DNA from 4 places in the Paenibacillus sp. 1A_MP2 genome. Region 1 is predicted to be linked to each of the others. Evidence: riboswitches for the same ligand, from Rfam matches in the RefSeq annotation. Region 1 holds a riboswitch; each other region holds the start of a gene.
What was found. A riboswitch is a leader RNA that binds a small molecule or an ion and turns the genes downstream of it on or off. The one in region 1 is predicted to bind thiamine pyrophosphate.
Positions count from the first base shown of each region.

Region 2: it holds a riboswitch for thiamine pyrophosphate, as region 1 does, so the genes downstream of both, ACTWJ7_RS33375 (ABC transporter substrate-binding protein) here and tenA (thiaminase II) in region 1, are expected to answer to the same signal.
Region 3: it holds a riboswitch for thiamine pyrophosphate, as region 1 does, so the genes downstream of both, thiC (phosphomethylpyrimidine synthase ThiC) here and tenA (thiaminase II) in region 1, are expected to answer to the same signal.
Region 4: it holds a riboswitch for thiamine pyrophosphate, as region 1 does, so the genes downstream of both, ACTWJ7_RS30850 (ABC transporter ATP-binding protein) here and tenA (thiaminase II) in region 1, are expected to answer to the same signal.

Region 1 is NZ_JBQQCS010000001.1:4,191,548-4,195,732, forward strand. Features, by position in the region: gene ACTWJ7_RS20500 (TetR/AcrR family transcriptional regulator) at 1-502, opposite strand, end outside; gene ACTWJ7_RS20505 (GNAT family N-acetyltransferase) at 552-1,085, opposite strand; gene tenA (thiaminase II) at 1,128-1,799, opposite strand; TPP riboswitch at 1,921-2,019, opposite strand; gene ACTWJ7_RS20515 (hypothetical protein) at 2,066-2,284, opposite strand; gene ACTWJ7_RS20520 (NAD(P)/FAD-dependent oxidoreductase) at 2,293-3,423, opposite strand; gene ACTWJ7_RS20525 (hypothetical protein) at 3,665-3,907, shown strand.
Region 2 is NZ_JBQQCS010000001.1:6,792,981-6,797,165, reverse strand. Features, by position in the region: gene ACTWJ7_RS33385 (ABC transporter permease) at 1-730, opposite strand, end outside; gene ACTWJ7_RS33380 (thiamine-binding protein) at 730-1,020, opposite strand; gene ACTWJ7_RS33375 (ABC transporter substrate-binding protein) at 1,280-2,320, opposite strand; TPP riboswitch at 2,545-2,657, opposite strand; partial or broken gene ACTWJ7_RS33370 (NAD-dependent epimerase/dehydratase family protein) at 2,713-3,488, opposite strand; gene ACTWJ7_RS33365 (VOC family protein) at 3,506-3,892, opposite strand; gene ACTWJ7_RS33360 (hypothetical protein) at 4,111-4,185, shown strand, end outside.
Region 3 is NZ_JBQQCS010000001.1:6,501,568-6,505,752, forward strand. Features, by position in the region: gene ACTWJ7_RS31940 (aspartate/glutamate racemase family protein) at 1-2, shown strand, start outside; gene ACTWJ7_RS31945 (hypothetical protein) at 411-626, opposite strand; gene thiC (phosphomethylpyrimidine synthase ThiC) at 667-2,361, opposite strand; TPP riboswitch at 2,817-2,930, opposite strand; gene ACTWJ7_RS31955 (IclR family transcriptional regulator) at 3,049-3,792, opposite strand; gene ACTWJ7_RS31960 (alpha/beta hydrolase) at 4,151-4,185, shown strand, end outside.
Region 4 is NZ_JBQQCS010000001.1:6,261,367-6,265,551, reverse strand. Features, by position in the region: gene ACTWJ7_RS30860 (ABC transporter substrate-binding protein) at 1-595, opposite strand, end outside; partial or broken gene ACTWJ7_RS30855 (ABC transporter permease) at 627-1,402, opposite strand; gene ACTWJ7_RS30850 (ABC transporter ATP-binding protein) at 1,416-2,120, opposite strand; TPP riboswitch at 2,351-2,453, opposite strand; gene ACTWJ7_RS30845 (radical SAM/SPASM domain-containing protein) at 2,782-3,657, shown strand; gene ACTWJ7_RS30840 (pectate lyase) at 4,024-4,185, shown strand, end outside.

The sequences.
Region 1 (4,185 bases):
TCCAATCCGGTTGGTCGAGATGGAAATTTCTCCACGTATTTGAGATTTGATGTACCATGCCAAAACAAAAAATAGCTCCTTCAAAAGCAAAGGGTTTTAATTCTTCGCCAAATACCTGTACCAGTCTTTCCGATAACCAATTTAACTGCATGCGAGTCAGATTTGCCACATCACATTTCCCAGAATAAAAGCCTGTCCAGAATAGCTCCACAACACGCTGTTTTTCAGGCAAAATCATCGGCATCATAATCTGATCCACCAGTAAATCAAAATCGGAAGCATAGCTTTGACTCTCCAAATTTTTGCGAATCATCATGTCTTCCTGTACACGTTGCTCCAGAATAGCAAGAATACAATCATCTTTCGAACTAAAGAATTTATAAAATGTTCCTTTGGACACACCCGACTCATCTAGGATCATTTGTATGGAGGTGCTGGTCACTCCATGTTTCTCAAAGAGCACAAGAGCAGAGTCCAATAACATTTGTTTCCGTTTATTCATAAGTTCCCCTGGATGATTTCGGTGGTTCACGTCACGATATCTTGATCATCTAGCGTAAATCCACTGCAAACATCAGATGCTCCTTCCATATCCCCCTGATTTTAATATTCTGGCGATCCATCTCCTGGAAGCCCGCCTTAAGCAGCACTCGGATCGATCCGGCATTGTTGGGCAGCGCACCTGCCTCCACGCGTTTTATTCCCGCATCATTCACGGCAAAATTCAGTGCTAATCCAAGGGCTTCACTCATGTAGCCCTTGCCATTGTGCGCCTGGTCGAGCACATAACCTACGATCCATTTTTGGGCGGAATCCAGTTCAAGCTCGAACAGAGAGATCTCCCCAATGAGCTCATTTGCCGTGTTCAGGAAGATTCCGAAAGAATAACGCTTCCCTTCTTCCCTGGCCTTGTTCCAACCTTCAAGCAGGGTGACCTGACCCTCCAGCGTATAGAATGTCTCCGATCGTTCACTTGCCGAAATCTCTTCAAAAACAGCCCGATTGCGGAGCTGTACATCCAGCACTGATGCCGCGTCCTCCATGTTCAAAAATCGTAAATAGATGCGTTCTCCACGATTGTTCATCTGTATGTTCATCCTTGTCTCTGGTTGTAGTCTATTTCATCATTAGAAGTACGAGAGTTTCCGTTTATACGCCATATCCCAGAACAGATATTCAAATTCAACGCTTCTTCTGAATATGTCCTCAATGGCTTCCAGTTCCTGCTCGGTTTTATGTTCACATAATGCATCCAGTGTATCATAGAACCATTCGAATGAGTCGCGGAATTCATCACTTGCATAATTTTCGATCCAAGTCTGATAGAAATTACCCTCTAATGAATCCCGATATTGTTCTTTTAATCTTGTGGCATAGTCGTAATACGTCCACGCACAAGGGAAAATGACGGCGATGATTTCGGCAACCCCGCCTGTTTGAGCAACACTCATCATATTTGACGTATATGCCTTGTTGAAAAGAGATGGTTTGACAGTATGATGTTCATCCAGCGTTATCCCAAATTCATTCATGTAATTCCGATGCAAATCCATTTCTTCGTACAGAATAGCGTGTTGAATAACCGTAAAATTCGTCATCAGTTTTTCATCCGCAGCCTTCACTGCACCCATCGCAAAAATCTTCGCATATTCAATCAGATATGTATAGTCCTGGAGTAGATAAAACTTAAACGCTTCCTGATCCAGTGTGCCTTTCCCCATCTCGTGTAAAAAAGGATGATTGTATCCATCTTCCCATACGGTTATGGACTTGTCTTTTAACGTTCTTGAAAATGACATGATCAGTTCTCCTTTGTCCAAATCATATTGTCCCATCTGCAATCCCGCTATTGCTTCCTGTTATGAAATATACACACCAAAAAGCCCTTGTCCTAATTTCGGCAAGGGCAAAAAATAACATGAGTACATGTCATTTGCTCCCTACGTCAGTATTAACTAACAGGTTCAAAGGGTCAGGTTTTAACCTTCTCAACTGCGAACAGTCCCCCTGCAAATTGCTCAGGCTTATTACAACATGTGTATCTCCAAATGTCAAACTATTCCTATTAATCTTCGAGTTTGCCTAATTCCTCTTGCAAGCTCTTCAGACGGGTGCGAATGGTTTCAATCCTATTCTGCACTTCACTTAACTGGTTCAAATCCCTTTCGTATGCCTGTTGCTCTTCCTTGGCTTTTGCCAATTCATCCTCTGCAACGCCAATCTGGTGCTCCAGATATATGATATCTGAAGAGCTGCCGTGAGTTAAACGCTGTGAATATGTCATGGTTCACCTCATTTCTGGTCTTCCATTGCTTTTCCTATATTATATGGCTGAATATCGATATCCAAATCCATACCCAGAGCCAATTTGGCCAGTTGACTTCCTATAAAGGGCCCCATCGTCAGACCTGATGCTCCAAGCCCGTTGGCTGTGATCAAGCCATCCCAACCAGGAACAGCACCCATTACCGGAAGAAAACCCGGTGTGAACGGACGGAAGCCTACTCTCACTTCCTGAAACGTGCTATCAGCTAAACCAGGAGCCAGTTCCAATCCTTTATTCAATATTTCCTGCATTCCGCCTGCGGTTACTCTTGTATCATAGCCTTCAATATCATTTTCGTGAGTCGCCCCAATCACAATCTTCTGTTGATCAAAGGCTAACAAATATTGATCCGAAGGAGGCATGACCACAGGCCATTTCTCAGTATCTTCTCGATCGTGAACCTGCAAATGCATAATTTGCGCCTTCTGATAATGAACCTTAAAATCAATGCCCAAGGGCTTGAATAGTTCATTGGCCCAAGCGCCGGCACACACAATAACCTCGTCAGCCGATATGACTTTCCCGTCAACAACTACTCCAGTTACCCGATTCGACTCATGTTGAAGTGTCGCGTCCCCATCAATCAGGACCGCTCCATTTCGCTGTGCCGATCGGATCAAGGCATCGCGCAGCGCACGGCCATCGATACGCGCAGCACCGCTGATGTATACGGATTGAAAAGTTTCCTCTAGTAGAGGAAAACGCTGATGGGTTTCTTTTGCATCCAACAGGGTAATATCACCAATCTCCGGTGCATCTTCTTTACGAAGATGTGCCCGTTCCTGCATCTTGTTGAGTTTCTCCACATCGGTATGAATACTAAGCGCACCCACTTGAGCGTAACCCGTTTCCGTTTCCCCTTCACTCTTAAGTTCTTCAATCAACCCGGGATAGAAACGTGCACCTGCCTTGGCAAGCTGATACCAATCCTGATTGCGGCGTTGGGATAACCAGGGACAGATAATCCCGGCAGCGGCATCCGTAGCCTGCCCTCGATCTTTCCGATCTATAATAAGGACCTCTGCACCCCATTTTGCTAATTGATAGGCTGTTGATGCCCCAAGAATTCCTGATCCTATGACGATGACTTTCTTCATGATTGCATTCCTTTCCTAAATCAATGTATCCATTATAGCCTATACTGTTCGACATGATAATGGCAAGGCATCGGCATGGTGATACATATTCCTAAAAGGTTTTCGGTAAAAGCTCATCGGATTGAAAACATTATTTAAATTACTGTTATTTATGTAATATAATTCAAATCAAGTTTCTTTTAACGCAGTATCCGCGCCATTTACGCACACGACCTTTAACGAAATGAGGAATAACACAACGATGCCGAAACGTAGTATGGGGAATTCGCTGGATACCGATATGCCACTTATGATTACAGGCCAAAACCAGCTGACCGTAGATGAATTGATCCATTGGAGCGACCATTCACGGGATTACGGTCCGAAGCAGCGAATCGGTGAACAGATTCAGAATGTTATAGTCCTGGTTGACTGGCACAATAATGGTGTAAAGCATGGAATCCCTCCTGTTGGATATGATGGAATGCGTGCAAAAGCGGCTTGAAACGGTATTGGGTTCAGTGCAGATTATCAACCTCCTTGTCGCAAATTCACTGTCTTAATTTGGTAATGATTTGAATCTACTAGAAATTTATATCATTTTTTTGTAAGTTTAAAATCTTAAATTATGAACACTGTTAATTTTTGAATATGTATCCCTAAGATCCATTTAATGCTTTAGAGCATTTTCGTTAGCTATCCACGCAAAAAAACACGCCCAGAGCCACTCCGTATCCATTGACACGGTTGACTACCAGACGTGCTTCAAATATAACAATACAT
Region 2 (4,185 bases), 2.6 Mb from region 1:
GCAGCTTCTCCAGTAGTGCAATGAGCAGGAAGAGCAGCAGACTCAGTGCCACAATAATCATGATTGCTACGAACAGACGGTCCGTCCGATAGGCCGATTTTTGCAGCATCATATAATACCCGATGCCCTTATCTGCTCCAATCCATTCCGCGATGATCGCACCCATGACGCTGTACGTAGCGGCAATTTTGATCCCTGAGAACACCGAGGGCAGCGCATGTGGAAGCTCAAGCTTCCAGAAAATTGAGCCGCGTTTTGCGCCAGCCATGCGCATATAGTTCATCATCGCCGCATCGGTGCGGGTCAACCCGTCCATGGCAGCTACAGCCACCGGGAAGAAGCAGACCAGAATGATGGTAATCAGTTTGGGCAGCAGCCCAAATCCGAACCAGATCAGCAAGAGCGGAGCGAGCGCGATGGTCGGTATATTTTGACTAAGAATAAGTAATGGATAGAGTGCAGATTTCAAAAATGGAATCAGATGCAGCACCATCGCAATCAGTAATCCCGTAAGTGTACCTGCTGCAAACCCGATCAATGTCAGTTGGATGGTTGCCCATGCGTGCATGCCAAGTCGCTCGGCCTGAGAGGCCGCTTCATGGGCGATGTCAGAAGGCGCAGGCAGCATCCATTTCTCGATATGAAACAGGGAGACAGCTCCCTGCCATACCGCTATAAAGAGAATAACCGCCACGAAGGGCGGCCATACGCTTTTCCAATAGGCATGCATTAGCGATATTTCTCCGTCAGGGTGTCCATGCTGAAGCCGCTCGGGCTATGGGCGATCTTGATCTGTGAGATGATGCTGGGGCTGCCGGCTTCCACAAGAACTTCATGCATTTTGCGGACAACCTCCAGCAGCTCCTCCAGTTCTCCCTCCATCGTGGTATCGAGTGGATTAACCTGATATTTCAAGCCTGACTGCTGAATAACTTCAATGGCACGATCAACGTAAGGATAGGAATTTTCGCCATTGGGCGTTTTGGGAATGACTTGAATGCTCAGTAGTGTGCTTGCCATGAAACATCACTTTTCCTTTCGGGTTAAATTGCATGAGTTGAACCAGCTTTACACTTTACCACTCCGATTGCAGTACCCTCTTCCGATCGCTGTTATCCCCGGATTTTTTGATTCCATTTTCCCCATGGGGAAAATCCGGGGATAGCATATGCTTCCGAAGGAGCTTTCTTTAAGAAAGCTTTTAGGCGACCGCTTCGCTTCTTCAGATGGGTTCTGCACTCTTCGTTCTGGTGTAAAAAAAGTTAAACTTAAACAATTTTTATTGGGGTAAGAACTCGTTTGTATACGCTTTGGACACATCTACCTGCTCATCGAGCAGTTTTTTGCTAAACATCCAATCCGTGTAGTTCTGCCATACTTCCTGCTTCTGCTCACCCCAGCGTGGTGCGTCATCCTGATATTTTGGACTCAGCCATTTCTGGCTCGCGAGTACAAGATCCTTGTCCAGATCCGGTACGGCCTTGATCAGAATGTTGGCAGCTTCTTCGGGATGTTCAATCGCGTATTGATATCCTTCGGAAGTCGCTTTCAAGAACGCTTTAACCAGCTCGGGATCATTCTGAATCGTCTGTTCATTCGTCACAAGCACAGGTGTGTAGTAATCCAGGGCTTCGGAATAATCCTTCACATACAGCATGTCGATCGGCTCGCCGCGAAGTTCGGCTTCAATGCCCGTCCACGCGTAGAAAATCCAGGCAAAATCGATATCGCGTTTCACAGCTGTGAAAAAGTCTGCATCGCCCATGTTAATATTTTTCACTTTGGATACATCCGCACCTTCGCCTTCCATAATGGACTGCATTACGGCTTCTTCTACCGGGGAGCCCCAGCCACCATAGGTTTTGCCTTCGAAATCTTTGGGAGACTTGATGTTCCGATCTACCGGAGCAGCAAATCCGGATGTATTATGCTGAATAACTGCAGCGATGGACACGAGCGGTACGCCCTGTGTGCGGGCCTGGGTCACACTCTCCTGATAACTTACGCCAAAAGGCACTTCGTTCGAAGCAACCATGGTATCCGCGCCTCCGGTACCTGGCTGAACAATCTCCACATTTAAGCCTTCAGTTTTATAAAAACCTTGATCTACGGCCGCATACAGGCCGGTATGATTCGTATTTGGTGTCCAGTCCAGTACCACTTTAATATCCTTGAGGGCTGCATTGTCACCCTCACTGCTGTTTTCGGTGTTGCTTCCGCTGTTCTCTCCTGAAGGTGCAGCTTCTTTGCTGCCGCATGCGGCCACAGTTACCAGCAGCACACACAAGAGCAGCAATCCCATCATTTTACGCCATCTCATCTTCATTTCTCTCCTTCATATTGTCCGGCCAGTGGCGCGGGTGCTCCTTGGCTTCATATCCAAGCTTCTTGCATAAATCGACAGATTTATACCAGCTATGATCCGGATGACGTCACTTTTTTTAGCTCTCTGGCTATAAAAAGAACATTAAAAAAGCGCCCCGTTAATCCGGGACGCGTGCAGGCGTTAGAGATGTGGCACTCAGCAAAGAGGCTGGGCTGGGCCAATTCGATATACTCCGATTCCTACGCTGGCATGATCCAGATCAGGTCTAAGGGTCAGTATCTTGGTGGGATACACTCTCAGCCGGCCTATTCCGACTCCCCTGGGAAACTATGAAGTTACGGGCATTACTAGGTGTAATTATAGGCCAGAGGCCGTTGCATGTCCAGTCAGGAACTGGATGGAGGGACGAATCGTGGCGAATCATATAAGGAAATCTGGCTGAGTGCAAAAGCATCGGATTTCGGGTCATACCCCACCTGTTTCTGCGTGGTTTCCAGATTCAAGCGTTTAAACCGATTATTCGAGATCCCATGCAGTATGGTAAAGGGCTCCAGATCTGTAGCTATAATCGATTTGAACACCAGATCACACAAGTCAGCCGGACTAATATACGCGCTCATATCACGAGCCTCCAGCGGCGGCCCATCCGGTTGGAAATCATCATATGCCCCAATACGTATTGCAACACTTTGTAACCCCTCGGTATAAGCAAAATAGGAGGCGAGCGATTCACCAAAACATTTACTAACCCCGTACAAATTCCGTGGGCGTGTTGGCATGTCCGGATAGATCTGGGCATCAATGGGATACCCTTCGATCGTCTGTGCACTGCTTGCCAGGATGACTCTTCGTACGCCTTGATCCTTGGCCGCACGGAATACATTAAATGTACCTTTGATATTGATGTCCAATAAGGATTCATAGAAGCCGGCATACGGGGAGGGGCTCCCGCCAGATGTACAACCACTTCCATACCTTCACAAGCTTGCTGACAAGCTTTGGCATCCGTCACATCCAGTGCCATGATCTCATGGCCTGTCCCAGAATACGTATGCAGTCTGTCGATATTCAGATCCGTAAGTCGCAGGTGAAATGCCTCTGATAAATGTTGAGATAAGTCGCGTCCAATTTTTCCGGCTGCTCCGGTAATTAAAATGTTCATCAAATCAGCTCCAATTCTTAGCGCTGGAAGAACTCAATCCATTCCTTTTCCGGTCCATAGATGAAGAAATAACGGTAACCGTTGGGCAGTGTAATGATCTCTCCATCAATAAATTCGGCCTCGGTTGCCTTAATGCGCTTGTATTCGGATTCAAGATCATCGACATGGATGGCAAAATGGTGCACCGTTCCTTCGGCAGGCAGCTTGTCACTGTATCCCTGAATCAACTCAATCTCGGTCTCGTTGCTTCCGTTGAAGCCGAGAAAGGCGAGCTGAATGACGCCGTTGGTATGGGTTACCCGGTCTTTCAATTCAAGACCAACAATCTCCGTATAGAAGCGGAGTGTGGTCTCCAGATCACGAACGGCGATGCCGACGTGGTCAATGCGCTTTTGAAAACTCATATCCAAAATCCTCCTTGTAGTAGATGAATCATTCTGCCATTTTAAGGAATATCATAGGGCTGGACTACGGGGTTGTCAAATAGGAAAGATACATTCCCTGTATGATAAAGATTCTAAAGAGATGCTTTCCAATGGTTGTAGAGTTCACAGAATGTTCACTTATGTGGGTGTATCCCGGATCTTTATAATTGTCAAAGTAAACAGAGAGGATGAGAGAATTGCCAACAACAAAGAAAGAACATATTATTTTCGGATTGATGATGTGTACAGGGATGGTCGTGGTCATGATGTTC
Region 3 (4,185 bases), 2.3 Mb from region 1:
AATGTTGAGCGGTGAGCGGTAAGTGTTTTTTGAGCGGTGCGTCGATATTTGAAACTGATTTTCCAGCTCTGCTTATATCGGTAACGCCACGCCTAAGATGAATCAGTGATGCGACATCTCATCTGAAGAACTTGTTCCAGAAGTTCTCTTGCTCTAGATTGGAGCAAAAGCTCTAACGAACCCAGCGCGTCTTATTATCAGAATTATCGTGATCTGCTAAGTTTAACGAACCTGAGCCACCTTAATGGGGTCAAGACATGCGATTTCCAGTACAGCAGGACTTGCATTTCAAGAAATAACGTCTCTATGATTCGTTAAATCGCAGACCTGTGGAAATTACGGCAAATAGCGTGTGCTCGGTTCGTTAGGGGCTGAGCTACTCTTTCAACGATGTAATCGTGTTCGCAATGTTAATTATTGCGCTCCTCACATACATCGACCGTAAAAGAAGTGACCCGCCACAGGTTGACGGCCTGACGGGTCACTTCGTCTGAACTATGCAGCACTTGGAGGAAGCCATGGAGGAATACCCACCGCAAATGCTGTGCAGGAGCAGCCATTGGCCTGCGAACACCACATACCGGGTTAAAGCCGCTCTTCTCCACGATCACGGAGAGGAACGGCATTTCACTATATCAGGCTGCCCAGATTGCGTTGTAACAACGCTTAGGAGCGTGTCCGGTATTCCTCTGCCTTTTCCTGCATGCCCGCAGCCACAGCCTCATTCTCGGACAATCCTTTGTCCGCGGCAAAAGCACGAATATCCTGCGTAATCCGCATGCTGCAAAATTTCGGCCCGCACATGGAGCAGAAATGGGCTTCCTTGGCCCCTTCGGCCGGCAGCGTCTCATCATGGTAGGATAGCGCACGTTCCGGGTCCAGCGACAGGTTGAACTGATCCCGCCAGCGGAACTCGAACCGTGCTTTGGATAACGCATCGTCCCGTCGCTGGGCACGCGGATGACCTTTCGCCAGATCGGCAGCATGTGCAGCAATCTTGTAGGCGATAACCCCTTCCCGCACGTCATCCTTATTGGGCAGGCCCAGATGTTCTTTTGGCGTAACATAACAGAGCATCGACGTACCGAACCAACCGATCATCGCTGCCCCAATCGCCGAGGTAATATGGTCATATCCCGGTGCAATATCGGTCGTCAGCGGTCCCAAAGTATAGAACGGCGCTTCCTTGCAAATCTCCATTTGCAGATCGACATTCTCCTTGATCTTGTGCATCGGCACATGTCCCGGACCTTCGATCATCACCTGCACATCATGCTTCCAGGCGATTTGTGTCAGTTCACCAAGCGTAGCCAGTTCCGCCATCTGGGCTTCGTCATTAGCATCGTAGATGCTTCCTGGGCGCAGCCCGTCTCCAAGAGAGAACGCCACGTCATACCTTTTCATAATCTCGCAGATTTCTTCAAAATGGGTATACAGAAAATTCTCCTGATGATGCGCAAGGCACCATGCTGCCATGATGGACCCGCCCCGTGACACAATGCCTGTCATGCGCTTGGCGGTCATCGGGATATAACGCAGCAGCACGCCTGCATGGATCGTAAAGTAATCCACGCCCTGCTCTGCCTGCTCAATGAGCGTGTCACGATACAACTCCCAGGTCAGTGCTTCGGCTTCACCATTGACCTTCTCCAGCGCCTGATAGAGCGGCACCGTTCCGATCGGTACCGGAGAATTGCGGATGATCCATTCCCGAGTCGTATGAATGTCCTTGCCTGTGGAAAGATCCATCACCGTATCTGACCCCCAGCGTACCGCCCAAGTCATCTTCTCCACCTCTTCCTCGATAGAGGACGATACGGCAGAGTTTCCGATGTTCGCATTAATCTTCACATGAAAATGACGCCCGATCAGCATCGGCTCACTCTCCGGGTGATTGATGTTCGACGGAAGGATCGCCCTGCCACTCGCCAGCTCCTGTCGAACAAACTCCGGCTCCACGCCTTCACGAATGGCTGCGAACTCCATCTCCGGCGTGATGATTCCCTGTCGTGCATAATGCATCTGGGTCACGCTGCGCCCAGCTATTCCTCGCAAGGGTTGACCACGCAACCCTGGATACTCCTCGGCTCCAGCTCGCTTCCATCCTGGCTTCAGACCGTTATCTTCCGGCTTTACCGTCCGTCCCCGGTAAGCTTCAACATCTTCACGCTCCGTAATCCATCGCGTACGCAGCGCTGGCAGACCTGCGCGGATATCGGCATGAAATCCGGGATCGGTCATCGGCCCGCTCGTATCATAGACACGCAGCGGTTCGTTATGCTCCACTCCTTGGGGAGTATTCGTGTCATGAAGGGCAATTTCACGCTCCGGTACAGCAATGTCCGGTCGAGAGCCATAAATGTAAACTTTGCGGCTGCCCGGGAAGGGCTGAACCCGTCCGGTCGCCCCTTTTTCTTTGCCAACTGCTGATCCTGCTCGTCCTGTCCCATCGTTCTGTTCCCTTTACTCATCGCTCTTGTCTCCTCCTCATTGGTGATCGTCTGGATTAAAATGCTTGCGCACTTGTCCCGAATCATCCACAACATAGATAAAGAAAGAGCGACCATACGACAGAAAGCAGGGACATCACATTTAGTAATACGTAGGCAGTGAATGCAAATGAACTCTATCCCAGAAGCTTGGCAGATGCTCCCCGGTACTTTGCCCAAAAGCAGTTCTGGCAGCTTCTTCCGCCTGTTTACTATATAAAAAAGCCGGTTCCCAAGGGAACCGGCTTATGTCCATCACCAATAACGCACCTTATAAAGGCTCCATAGCGGAGCCCATCCATAGGTCACATCATGTGGTGTTCGTGGTCGTATCGCCGATTACTTCCCTACGCTGGTATGATCCAGATCAGGTGCAAAGGGTCCGGAATCTCATGCGATTCCGTCTCAGTCCGGACAATTCGGACTCCCCCAGTAACGTTAACAAGTTGCAGCATTTAAGCCGCAAATGCATATTCAATTATGCTGGCCCCGTTAGGCCGTCCATTACAGAGTAGCGCAACCGAATCATAAAAACAACCTTTATATTCAGAAAATAAAATCAGGATAACATGAGTCCCATCTGTGTAGCAGCCTCCTTCAGCACAGGTGCGTATTCATGCAACGTCTCCTGGGAAAGGCGACTAACAGGCCCGGATACCGACAAGGCAGCAGCGATGTTGCCTTTCCGATCCAGGATGGGGACAGATACTGCCGCAGCTCCCGGTTCACGTTCCTCATAACTTGTTGCGTAGCCATATTCCAGAATGTCTTTCATCTGTGCCAAATATACTTTGGGATCGATAAATACCGGCCATTCCGGTCCATTCATCAGATCTTCACGGTCTTCCTCGGTGGCAAAAGCCATGAGCACTTTGCTGGACGCTCCAACGGATAGCGGAAGTCTGACTCCCACCGGAGCCACCCGGCGAATCGCCTGATCACTCTGCACAGCTTGAATCCGAATCCGCTCACTGCCATCACGCAGATATAAGCTTACGGTTTCGCCCAGTCGATCCCTCAGCCGCTCCATCGCAGGAAGGAGCAGAATGGCAGGATCATCGCTGCGAGACATATGGGCAGACAGCTCCCAGATGCGTATGCCGAGTCGATACTTCTCGGTGGCTGCATCCCGGATCACGAACCCTTTCTCCTCCAAAGTAGCCATCAGACGATGGACTGTACTTTTGTGCAGACCGATCTGAGTGGCAATTTCCGTGAGTCCCAGATCACTGCGCGTTGTAAAACACAATAATATATCCAGCGCCCGCTCTACAGCCCGGACGGTTAACTTTCGGTCTTCCATGGCATATTGCCCTCCTCATGTTTCATCACATGAAACTTGGTTACATAAATTATATGAGAAACGGTCTCATCTGTAAACTAAAAAGCGCCAATTGGAAGAGAGATAATTGTAAATATTTTCTTTTTATAAATCAAAATCCCCTGCAATTTGCACCCTAAGGAAATGTTAACCATATATCTTCAGAACTATATAACAATTGCGTAACAAATGGCTCCAATCAATTGACTTTGACTATATTGGAACATACGATAAAGATATATTAAATTAAGATTTTGCTTCATACGTAGTCAGAAAAATCGTTTATCCGCTCTGTTCGTCTCGTTGTTATCTTCATTTGATTTTTAAAGGAGGGGCAATCATGTATCCGACATCCCAGAGCGAAGCCCCGCTGCA
Region 4 (4,185 bases), 2.1 Mb from region 1:
GAATCAGGTCGAATCCCACATCCACAAGATCCATCTTGTCAGGATTACCTCCATCCTGGATGATCATCGTACGCACCATCGCTTCGTACAGGGGAATTGAGGAATAGCCGACAGTGAGCCCTTCAAGATCTTTTGGCGACTTTACTTTACCATCTGCTTCAGTCAACAGATGCACAAGCGGATGCCTAACGATGGCTGCAATGGAACGTACAGGAATGTTCTCCCCACGCGCGAGCAAAATTTGCGGCTGGTAGCTTAGTGCCAGATCGATTTTCCCCGCAGCAACAAGCTTGAGTGAGTCATTCGTATCGGCGGGCATCTGGACATCGACATCCAGACCTTGGTCCGTGAAGTAACCTTTCTCCTGTGCAACATAGATGAAGGAATGTACTGCATTCGGGTACCAATCGAGCATGATGGACAGCTTATCTTTGGAATCTGATGACGTTTTGGTCGCAGATGATTCTGTATCTTTTACATCGGGAGCTGAATCAATAGCAGGTGTGTTGGTACCCGTATTTCCGCACCCGCTAACGATCAGCATCAGGGTTATAAGAAGGAGGGGGAGCAGGGAATAGATATGCTTTGTATTCATAATTTAAAGTTCCTCGTTTCCTTTTTCTGTTTTAAAATCTACCTGCATGACGTTTTGTAGCGAATCTTCTCTCCAGCCATGCAATAAGTACAAACAGGGCAATACCAAGCAGGGATAACAGCACAATAGCGGCGAACATGGCATCCGTGTTCATATTGCTCGACATTCTGCGGCTGAAATAGCCAAGGCCCTTACTTCCGCCGAGCCATTCTCCAATCGTTGCACCAACTACGCAGTACACCACAGACATCTTCAGTCCTGAAAAGAAGGAGGGAAGGGCAAGTGGAATCTGGAGTTTACGAAAAATATCCCACTTGTTGGCCCCCATCGTCAGCAGCAGTTCACGCTGTTCCGGATCACCTTGGCGCAGGCCATCATAGGTGCTCACGACAATCGGGAAGAACGCGATCAGGAATACCACCGCGACTTTGCTCCACAGCGTGTAGCCAAACCACAGGATAAAGACGGGGACAAAGCGATTAGTGGAATCGTCTGACTAATTACGATGAAGGGATATAACGCCTTTTCAATGGATCGGTTCATATGCATGCCTGTCGCAAGTGCAATTCCGGCACCAATGGACAAGCCAAAACCAACGACAACCTCCATCAAGGTAGCAGGTAAATGTGTAGCCAACAGGAGTCGGCGATGCTCATATAGCGAACTGGCAATTGCCGTAGGGGCTGGAATGATGAAGGAGGGCACCCATCCCATATTCACAATCCACTCCCAGATGACGAGCAGTAACAGCATGAGCAAGAGAAACAGACCATAACGGGCAAGCCAACGCTTTACACTATCCTTCATGCTGCATCTCCAGTTACCGTTTCGCATGCAATTGTTCCTCCAGTAGTCGTCTCATCTGAACGAGAGCCGGTTCATAGATCATGTCTGAATGTCTTGGACGCGGCAAAGGTACCGTTATATCCTGCAGCTGTTGGCTTTGTCCCCCTGGAGTTAACAGGATAATTCGATCACTGAGCAGCAAGGCTTCTTCAATATCATGCGTGATGAACAACACGGTTTTGCCCAAACTTCCCCAGAGTTCTAGCAGCCAGCGATGCATCTCCCGTTTGGTCAGGGCATCGAGTGCACCGAATGGTTCATCCAGCAGCATCAGCTGGCCGCCTGTAAGCAGGGTGCGCAGCATTGCGACTCGCTGCCGCATGCCGCCGGACAGTTCGTACGGATACGCATGCGCGTAGCCGGATAAGCCAAATCTGTCGAGGCCAGCCAGGATGTCCGCCTGCGTCTTTGCCTTGTCCTGCCGCCCTGAAGCAAGTTCGGAGGGGAGCATGCAATTCTCCATGACGGTTCGCCAAGATAACAGGAGGTCCTTTTGCGGCATGTAGGCCACGCGTCCAAGCCGCTCTCCTTCGCGAACCCACGGAATTTCGATGGTTCCGTGGGTTGGCTCAAGCAAGCCTGCCAGCAGCTTGAAGAGAGTGCTTTTACCGGAGCCGCTGGAACCGATGAGGGAGACGAATTCGCCTTCCGCTACACGCATCGACACATTGGAGAGCACGGGGAATCCCTTTTTTTCGGGAAAGCAAAGCTCATGTTGTGAATGGTTATGTCGTTATCCATCTCGTCCCGTTCCCCCTTCTGATTCAAACTTCAAACTGCGGGATCTTTAATTACACCTTCTGATCTGCCGCAGAACGCGAAAAGACCCACCCATTTCCAGAGAAATGAGTGGGTCTATACGTTCAATTCATATTAAATTTCATCATTAACATGAAAAAATCCGCTTACGGATAGGCCGCTCCACTTCCCTCCGCTGGTATAATCCAGATCAGGTTCAAAGGGTCCGAATCGTTCGATTCGTCTCAGCCGCAAGGCTCCCCTAGTGCAATGTTCAAGATATGCAGTTGTGTGTTCAGCATATATCACATGCAAGTGGAATGTAAAGAGGGCGTCCTAAAAGAAGTGCGAGGAATGTGAGTTAGGAAAGTAACCCAAGATTCTAACCGTTTGAATGAACAGCGAATTAAGCTCTTCGATCAGAAGGGCAACTGCTCAGATGTACAAGTAAGAAGACGCCCGGGAAGGGAGGAAAAGAAAATTAACATGCGGGTCGATTTACCTTGGCTCTCTAACCCGATATAATAGTGGTGGCACATATGGGCCGGATCATAAATGAGGGTGGGACTGTTCTCCCTCCTGAGCAGAATGGGGACCCCGAGTTGAAAACGTTCAAGAAAGTATATATTGAGATCACAAGTATATGTAATCTGGCATGCAGCTTCTGCCCGCAGACCAAACGTGCCAAAAATTTCATTGACCCTGAAGTCTTCAACAATATATTGGATCAGATCAAACCCCATACCAAGCATATTTATTTACATGTCAAAGGTGAGCCGCTGCTTCATCCCAAAATTGATTTGTTACTCGATTCCGCGCATGAGAAGGGGTTCAAGGTTAACATTACGACGAATGGTACACTGCTGCCCAAGACCCAACACAAGTTGCTCGGCAAACCGGCGCTGCGTCAGATGAACTTTTCTTTGCACAGCTTTGATGGACACGAAGGTTCGACAGATCGTGAGGGCTATCTGGGCAATGTGTTGTCTTTTGTCCGGGAAGCAGTGAAGCACAATGTTATTATTTCTTTCCGTCTCTGGAATCTGACACAGGATAACTTCACAAATGCCCAGATGAACCGTAACCGGGAGACGCTGGAGGTTCTTGAACGGGAGTTTAATCTGGATTTCCGCATTGAGGAAAAGGTGGTGCCAGGCAGCGGTGTGAAAATTGCGCATAATGTGTACCTCAATCAGGATCACGAATTCCAATGGCCGAGTCTGGATGCACCGGAAGATGACGGTAAAGGCTTCTGTCATGCGCTTCGCAGTCAAGCAGCTGTGCTTGTCGATGGAACTGTGGTTCCATGCTGCCTCGACGGTGAGGGTGTAATTAACTTGGGCAACGTTCACGAAAAGTCGTTCTCGGAGATAGTAGATGGTGAACGAGCAAACAATCTGTTCTATGGTTTCTCCAAACGGGAAGCGGTGGAGGAATTATGTCGGAAGTGCGGATATCGTCAACGGTTTGGAGCCTAAAGTGTAATTTTTAAATAAAATCAGAGATCAAAATAATAGAGACCACATTGTCTGGAAACAGATGAAGTGGTCTTTCATTTTTTCTCAGAACGATAAAGGAGCATCTAACCATAGATTACGAGTTGTAAATGAAGCATACCCGAAGTTGAGATCGGCACATCCGATGTTGAAGTGCGCTGCAAAAAATGCCGAGATCACAGGCATGATGCTGTCGTTTCTATATCTAAGCTAATGATTATTATCGTAACATCCCTTTTTTGGTAGGATTAGGGTAGGTTCCGAACCAGAGGTGCACCTCTGAAGGGGTTCCGTAAGGACAAGCTCTTGCTTGTACGCCAAATATCAGAATAAGGGAGGATTTAAGTTATGAAAAAAATGTTGACGTTGTTGCTGTCCGCCGGTCTGGTCGCTTCATTATTTGGTGCAATCCCCGCTTTAGCTGCACCTACCGTTGTAAACTCAACAATTATTGTAGCCAAGGGTGAAACGTTTGACGGCAAAGGCCAAACCTATGTAGCTAACCCCTCC